DNA from 2 places in the Bradyrhizobium sp. ISRA464 genome. Region 1 is predicted to be linked to the other one. Evidence: riboswitches for the same ligand, from Rfam matches in the RefSeq annotation. Region 1 holds a riboswitch; the other holds the start of a gene.
The links. A riboswitch is a leader RNA that binds a small molecule or an ion and turns the genes downstream of it on or off. The one in region 1 is predicted to bind S-adenosylmethionine.
Positions count from the first base shown of each region.

Region 1 (4,207 bases):
TTTGAAAAGCGGGGCTGTGGTCACGTCGGTGTTCACCTTCCGGCCATGAAGTCGCGCAGGCTCTCGACCACGAGGCGGTTGGCTTCCTCGGTGCCGATGGTCATGCGCAGCGCGTGCGGCAGCTTGTAATTGTTGAGTGCGCGCAGCACGAGGCCGCGCCGTGTGAGATAGGCGTCGGCTTCCGCCGCGGTCCTGCCCTTGTCGGTCGGGAAATGGATCAGCACGAAGTTCGCGACGCTCGGCGTCACCTTGAGCCCGAGCTTGCCGAACTCCTCGGTCAGCCAGCTGCGCCACTTTTCGGTGTGCGTCTTCGACATCTGCACATGCGCGGAGTCCTCGATCGCCGCCGCGGCCGCCAGCATCGCCGGCGTCGAGACGTTGAATGGACCGCGGATGCGGTTGCAGGCATCGACGATGTGCGCCGGCCCGAACATCCAGCCCACGCGCAGCGCGGCGAGCCCATGGATCTTCGAGAAGGTGTGGGTGACCACCGTGTTGTCGGTGGTGGCGACGAGCTCGATGCCGAACTCGTAATCGTTGCGCGAGACGTAGTCGGCATAGGCGGCGTCGAGCACCAGCAGTACCTGCGACGGGAGAGCGGCGCGCAGGCGCTTGACCTCGTCGAACGGCAGATAGGTGCCGGTCGGGTTGTTCGGGTTGGCGAGCCAGACCAGCTTGGTGCGCGGCGTCACCGCCTTCAGGATCGCGTCGACGTCGGCGGTGAAGTTGCTCTCGGCGGCGATGACGTTCTTGGCGCCGTTCGCCATGGTTGCGATCGGGTAGACCAGGAAGCCGTGGGTGGTCGAGATCGCCTCGTCGCCTTGTGCGAGATAGGTGTGCGCGAGCAGATTGAGGATCTCGTCGGACCCGGCGCCGCAGATGATGCGGTCGGGATCGAGACCGTAGGTGCGGCCGATCGCTTCGCGCAGCACGCGCGAAGTACCCTCCGGGTAGTCCTCGAGATGGTCGGCTGCGTGCTTGTAGGCCGCGATCGCCTTCGGCGACGGGCCGAACGGCGTCTCGTTGGCGGACAGCTTGAACACCTTGCGCCCCGGTTCCGGCACCGGGCTCTTGCCCGGCGTGTAGGGCGCAATTTCGAGGATGCCGGGGTTCGGCACGGGGCGGGACATCATCAACTCCGGACAGAGCGTTTTCCAGCGAAGTGGATACCGGTTCGCGCAAGAAAACGCGTCAAAACAAGCATCAAGGCGGGGGGCTTAACTTCTGGCCGACCCGCCAGGAGGCACCGTATAGCGCGTTGCGTGGCTGCCGACGAGGGCCGACGAGCGGACCGAGGCGCCGGCCTGGATCAAGGCGAGCTTGATCGCCTCGAAGCCGGTACCCGCGACCGACACCAGCAGCGCCGCGCCGTCGAAGGCGGTGTCGGGCACCGCGACGATTTCCGCGAGCGGCGCCAGCGCGCGCGCGACGTCGGCGTTCCAGCCGGAGACGCGCACGCTCCACACCTGGACTTCCGTCACCATGGCATCGTCGGCGACTCGCGAGACCACGAACACCGGCAGCGCGGCGGGGTGATCGGCGCGCTCGAGGAACGGCAGCCGTGCGATGATCTTCGGCGCGCCACTGGCTTCGAGCGCGTTCCACCACGGCGTGCGGCTTGCAATCGCGGAGACCAGCGCGAGGTCGCCCTTGGACGACGCCACCGCATCGACCGCGGCCTGCGCGCTGAAATGCGCCACATAGGGCACCACGAAGCCGAAATGGAATCGCGCCGAATCCCGCATCGCGGACTCGCCGACGGAGACGTCGGCATGCACCGAGAACGGCGCCTGCACGTAGGTGAAGGTCGAGATGATGACGCGCCAGATGCTCTCGATGGTGTCGAGCGGCAGGATGCCACGATGCCGCTCGACCAGGCCGCGCATCATGCTGGCCTCGCGTGCGGGGCGAAATGCCGAGCCGACCTCCTGGGTCTTCTTGACCTGGATCAGGCGGTCGATGATATCGCCGCGCGCCATCAGCAGGCGGTGGACCTGCTCGTCGATTGCGTCGATCTCCTTGCGCAGCTCCTGCAGCGAAGGCGGCGACGGGGGAGGGTTGGACATCTGAAAACCTTGTGATCCGGGCGGCCCGATGACTGTGTCCCTGATTAGGAAAGACGGCCGCCGAAAGCAAAGAGAAACGTCGCAGGCGTGCCTTGCGCGATCGGGTTAACCATGGGGTGAGGGCGAGGCTAACCTTGACGACACGGGGTCCGAGGACTAGTTTCCCTGCACTTCCGTGGTCATTTGAGCCGGCCGGCTTGCAGCCACGTTAAACAACTCGCTAAACAGGCCGGGGACAGATCAGCTCCCGGCCGAACCTTTGTTCAGGCCGGGTTTTTTATGGCCTGATTCCTGTTCGAGGCCTCCCGCGCGGAGGCGGGGTCGCCTAGATGAGCAACGTGCGTCCGATACCGAGCCCTTCGATCACGAGCCCTTCGATCAATAGTGATGATCGCGCCCATGAGGCCGATCATCCCTCGTCGTTGGTGGCGAAGTTCGGCATCGAGCAGCCGCTGAAGCTCGACTGCGGCGTCGATCTCGCACCATTCCAGATCGCCTACCAGACCTATGGCGAGCTAAACGCCGACCGCTCCAACGCGATCCTGGTCTGTCACGCGCTGACCGGCGATCAGCACGTCAACAACATCCATCCCGTCACCGGCAAGCCCGGCTGGTGGGAGACCATGGTCGGCGCCCGCAAGCCGCTCGACCCGCGCAAATATTTCATCATCTGCTCCAACGTGATCGGCGGCTGCATGGGCTCGACCGGCCCTGCCTCGTTCAACCCTGCCACCGGCAAGGTATGGGGGCTGGATTTCCCGATCATCACCATTCCCGACATGGTGCGCGCCCAGGCGATGCTGATCGATCGTCTCGGCATCACGACGCTGTTCTGCGTGGTCGGCGGCTCGATGGGCGGCATGCAGGCGGTGCAATGGGTCGCGGCTTATCCCGAGCGCGTGTTCTCGACGCTCGCGATCGCCTGCGCGACACGCCACTCTGCGCAGAACATCGCCTTTCACGAGCTCGGACGGCAGGCCGTGATGGCCGATCCGGACTGGCGTGGCGGCCGCTATGTCGACGAGGACACGCATCCGCATCGCGGGCTCGCGGTGGCGCGGATGGCCGCGCACATCACCTATCTCTCGGACGCCGCGCTGCATCGCAAATTCGGGCGGCGGATGCAGGACCGCGACCTGCCCACCTTCTCGTTCGATGCGGATTTCCAGGTCGAGAGCTATCTGCGCTACCAGGGCTCGTCATTCGTCGAGCGCTTCGACGCCAACAGCTATCTCTATTTGACGCGCGCGATGGACTATTTCGACATCGCCGCCGATCACAACGGTGTGCTGGCGAAGGCGTTCACCGGCATCAAGACGCGCTTCTGCGTGATCTCGTTCACCAGCGACTGGCTGTTCCCGACCTCGGAGTCACGCGCGCTGGTGCACGCGCTGAATGCCTCGAGCGCGCGGGTGTCGTTCGCCGAGATCGAGACCGATAAGGGCCACGACGCGTTCCTGCTCGACGTGCCCGAATTCCTGGATATCTCCCGCGCCTTCCTGCAGGCCGCAGGCAAGGCGCGCGGGCTTGGAAATGGCGACGACCAGTCATGAGCATCCAGCAAACCCTGCCGCTGCCCGGCGTCGCGCCCGAGCGAACCGGAAGCTACCGCGCTGACCATCTCCTCGTCGCCGACATGGTGGCTCCGGGTTCGCGCGTGCTCGACGTCGGCTGCGGCGACGGTGACCTCTTGGAGCTGCTGGAGAGCCGCGGCATCGACGGGCGCGGCATCGAGCTGTCGCGCGAGGGCGTCAACCGCTGCGTTGCCAAGGGGCTCGCGGTGGTGCAGGGCGATGCCGACACCGACCTCGTCAATTATCCCGACGACGCCTTCGACTATGTGATCCTGTCGCAGACCTTGCAGGCGACGCGGCAGCCCAAAGTGGTACTGGAGAATCTGCTGCGCATCGGCCACCGCGCCATCGTCTCGTTCCCGAATTTCGGGTTCTGGAAGATGCGGCTGCAGCTCTTGATCGGTGGCCACATGCCGCGCACCGAGAACCTGCCAGCGACCTGGTACGACACCGCCAACATCCATTTCTGCACCATCAAGGACTTCGTCCAGCTCTGCGACGAGATCAACGGCAAGATGGAGCGCGCGGTCGCGCTCGATCTCTACGGCCGCCCGGTGCCGCTCAATC
Region 1 is NZ_CP094526.1:8,025,795-8,030,001, reverse strand. Features, by position in the region: gene MTX19_RS37205 (prephenate/arogenate dehydrogenase family protein) at 1-24, opposite strand, end outside; gene hisC (histidinol-phosphate transaminase) at 33-1,130, opposite strand; gene MTX19_RS37195 (chorismate mutase) at 1,218-2,066, opposite strand; SAM riboswitch at 2,232-2,311, shown strand; gene MTX19_RS37190 (homoserine O-acetyltransferase) at 2,396-3,619, shown strand; gene metW (methionine biosynthesis protein MetW) at 3,616-4,207, shown strand, end outside.

Region 2 (4,207 bases), 1.7 Mb from region 1:
CGGCGAGGCCGAGATCGGACATTTCAACTCCCGCGCGCGATCTTCGGGAGCCGCGCCATGGTGCTTCCCTACCATGACCGCGGCAGATTCCACGTGCGCGGAACGCAAGGGGGACCTGCACGATTGCGGGTGAACCTTCACGCCGATCTGTCGATCACGGCGTGATGCGAAATCCGGCCTACGGAATTTCGCTACACGCGAAAATGCTTCGAGAGCTTCAGGCCCTGTGCCTGGTAGTTCGAGCCGATGCGCTGGCCGTACAGTGCGTCGGGGCGCTCCAGCATGCGTTCATAGACGAGACGGCCAACGATCTGACCGTGCTCGAGGATGAACGGCACCTCGCGCGAGCGCACTTCGAGCACCGCGCGCGCGCCCTTCCCGCCGGCGCCGGCATAGCCGAAACCGGGATCGAAGAAGCCCGCATAGTGGACGCGGAATTCGCCGACCAGGGGATCGAACGGCACCATTTCCGCGGCGTAATCCGGCGGCACCTGGACGGCCTCCTTCGACGCCAAGATATAGAATTCGCCGGGATCGAGAATGAGGCTGCCGTCGGGGCGCGCCTTGATCGGCTCCCAGAATTCATCGACCGGATAGCCGCCACGGCGATCGATATCGACCACGCCGGTGTGGCGCTTGGCGCGGTAGCCGACGAAGCCGTTCGAACTCTCACCGGACAGATCGACCGAGAGCGCAACCCCCTGGGTGAGATCCGCATCGTCGATATCGACTAGTCGCTCGGCTGCATGCAGCGCGTCGAGCTCGTCGGCAGTGAGGACCGCATCGCCGATCCGGAAGCGGATCTGGCTGAGCCGCGAGCCCTCACGCAACAGCACGGGAAACGTCTTCGGGCTGATCTCGGCATAGAGTGGGCCGTGATAGCCGGTGCCGATCACGTCGAAGCGGCGGGTGCCGTCGGCGATCACACGTGTGAAGACGTCGAGCCGGCCTGTCGAGCTCTTCGGGTTGGCCGCGGCGACGATCTGCGGCGGCAGCGCAAGGCTTTCCAGCAGCGGGACGATGTAGACGCAATTGGTCTCCAGCACCGCGCCGTCGGAGAGGTCGATCTCGTGCAGCTTCAACTCGTCGATGCGCTCGGCAACGGTGGAGTCGGGGCCGGGCAGAAAGCTGGCGCGGACCCGGTAGGCGATATCGCCAAGGCGCAGGTCGAGGCTCGCCGGCTGGATCTGGCTCTCGACAAAGTCATAGGCAGGCAGAATGAGGCCAGCATCCGCCATCTCCGCGATCATGCGGTCGGGCAGGATTCCATTGGCTTCGTTTTCCAGCTCGAATGACACGGCGCAGGTCCCCCGAGGATGGCCCTAATCATACCCTGAATGGCCATCCAAGCCCAAAAATATGAGCTTTTACGGGTTATCTGATGACCGCCTTGACGGAAAGGGCACGAGGGAATATCAGCAACACTTATCCCGTGGTGATTTGAGCCGGCCGGCTTGCAGCCACGTAAAATAAGTCGCTAAACAGGCCGGGGACAGTGTGATCCCGGCCTGTGGAGGTTGCTCCAGGCCGGTTTTTTTGTGGCTATTTTCTTAAGGAAAATGGCCGCGTCGGAGGTCACATGTCTGAATCTGAAGCTACCCGCCGCTATCGCCCCGAAACCCGCCTCGTCCATGGCGGCACGCTGCGCTCGCAATTCGGCGAGACGTCGGAGGGGCTGTTTCTCACCCAGGGCTACGTCTACGACACCGCGGAGCAGTGCGAGGCACGCTTCAAGGGCCAGGACTCCGGCTTCATCTATTCGCGCTACTCCAATCCGACCATCGCGATGTTCGAGCGCCGCATGATCGAGCTCGAGGGCGCGGAAGCCGCGCGCTCGACCGCGACCGGCATGGCCGCCGTGACGACCGCGATCCTTGCGCCGCTGAAGGCAGGCGATCACGTGGTCGCGTCGAAAGCGCTGTTCGGCTCGTGCCTTTACGTGGTGCAGGACCTGCTGCCACGCTACGGCATCGAGACGACGCTGGTCGACGGCCTCGACCTCGACCAGTGGCAGCGCGCCTTGCGGCCGAACACCAAGTCGTTCTTCCTGGAAAGCCCGACCAATCCGACCCTCGACGTGCTGGATATTTCCGCAATCGCCAAGATCGCACACAGCGGCGGCGCACGGCTGATCGTCGACAACGTGTTCGCGACCCCGATCTGGCAGAGCCCGCTGTCGCTCGGCGCCGACGTCGTGGTCTATTCCGCGACCAAGCACATCGACGGCCAGGGCCGTTGTCTCGGCGGCATCATCCTGTCATCGGAAGCGTTCATTGCCGAGCACATCCATAATTTCATGCGCCAGACCGGCCCGTCGCTGTCGCCGTTCAACGCCTGGGTGCTGCTGAAGGGGCTCGAGACGCTCGGCATCCGCGTCCGCGCGCAGACCGACAACGCGGCGAAGATCGCCGAGGCGCTGGCGAAGCATCCGAAGATCACGCGGCTGGTCTATCCCGGCCGCCCCGATCATCCGCAGGCCGAGACGGTGAAAAAGCAGATGGGAGCCGGCTCGACGCTGGTCGGCTTGGAGGTGAAGGACGGCAAGGCCGGCGCCTTCCGCTGCCTCAATGCGCTGAAGATCTCGCGCATCTCCAACAATCTCGGCGATGCCAAGAGCCTGGTCACGCATCCGGCGACCACGACGCATCAGCGCCTGGCACCGGAGGCGCGCGCCGAGCTCGGCATCAGCGAGGGCTTCATCCGCTTCTCGGCAGGGCTGGAGCATGCCGACGACCTGATCGAGGATTTCGAACAGGCGCTGGACCAGGTCTGAGGCTGACGCACGCCCCGGAATGAGCTGTCCTCCCTCTCCCGCTTGCGGGAGAGGCGAAGCAAGTCAGCAGTTACGTCGCTGCCGTGGTGACGCCGCCGTCGATCACGATGGTCTGCCCGGTCATGAAGGTCGAGGCGCGGAGGCAAGATAGGCCACCGCGCCCGCGATCTCGTGCGGCTCGCCGATGCGGCGCAGCGGCGAGGACGCGGTGCGGCGCTTGAGGTTCTCCGGATCCTCCCACAGCGCGCGGGCGAAATCGGTCTTCACCAGGCCCGGCGCCACGCAGTTGACGCGCACGCCCTTCGGGCCCCACTCGCCGGCGAGGCTGCGGCACAGCGCGAAATCCGCCGCCTTCGAGATGCCGTAGGCGCCGATCACTGTCGACCCCCTCAGGCCGCCGATCGAAGAGATGATCACGACCGAGCCCTTGCCGCGTTCGGCCATCTGCGGGACCGCCAGCGCACAGAGCCAGATGTTGCTCTTGACGTTGGAGTCCATGATCTTGTCGAAGGCCTCGTCCTTGATGTCGAGCAGCGGGCCGTAATACGGGTTCACCGCGGCGTTGCAGACCAGGGTGTCGATCTTGCCGTAATGCTTGATCGTCCCGGAGATCAGCGCCTCGACCTCTTCACGGCGCGAGATATTGCAGGGGATCACGATCGCATCGCCGCCGGCCCTGTTGATGCCGTCGGCGACCTCCTTGCAGGCATCCGCCTTGCGCGAGGAGATCACGACCTTGGCGCCGAGCTGCGCCAGCAGTTCGGCCGACGCGCGGCCGATGCCGCGGCTCGATCCGGTGACGACGGCGACCTGGCCGGTGAGATCGAATGGAGTGTTCTTCATTGTTGTTGCCTCCCTGACGATTGCAAAAGACTCGTCATGCGCGGGCTTGACCCGCGCATCCATCTTTTCAAGAGCGATCGGTTGCCGGGTCAAGCCCGGCAACGACAGCTCAGGCCAACAGGCCGCCGCCCTCGCTGACGCGGCGGAGGTGATAGTCGGTGTCGCCGAGCGTGTTCTCGATCATGGTCAGCCGCTTGAAGTAGTGGCCGATCTTGGCCTCCATGGTCATGCCGATGCCGCCATGAAGCTGGATCGACTGCTGGCCGACGAACTTCAGCGACTTACCGACCTGCACCTTGGCGGCCGCGACCGCGGACGAACGCTCCTTGGCATCGTCGAAGTCGGACGCCATGGTCGCGAACATCGACATGCTGCGGGCCTGCTCCAGCGCCACGAACATGTCGGCAGCGCGGTGCTGCAGGCTCTGGAACGAGCCGATCGCGACGCCGAACTGCTTGCGCGTCTTGATGTACTCGATGGTGGTCTTCAGCGATTCATCCATCGCACCGACGGCTTCGGCACACAGCGCGGTGCGGGCCTCGTCCGCCACGCGCTCGATCAAGGGCAGGCCGTTCTCGGGATCGCCGATCG
Region 2 is NZ_CP094526.1:1,217,952-1,222,158, reverse strand. Features, by position in the region: gene MTX19_RS05695 (MATE family efflux transporter) at 1-22, opposite strand, end outside; gene MTX19_RS05690 (2'-deoxycytidine 5'-triphosphate deaminase) at 192-1,298, opposite strand; SAM riboswitch at 1,423-1,502, shown strand; gene MTX19_RS05685 (O-succinylhomoserine sulfhydrylase) at 1,580-2,773, shown strand; partial or broken gene MTX19_RS05680 (SDR family oxidoreductase) at 2,844-3,616, opposite strand; gene pimD (pimeloyl-CoA dehydrogenase small subunit) at 3,726-4,207, opposite strand, start outside.
Region 2: linked by a shared signal. The riboswitch ahead of MTX19_RS05685 (O-succinylhomoserine sulfhydrylase) and the one ahead of MTX19_RS37190 (homoserine O-acetyltransferase) in region 1 are both predicted to bind S-adenosylmethionine.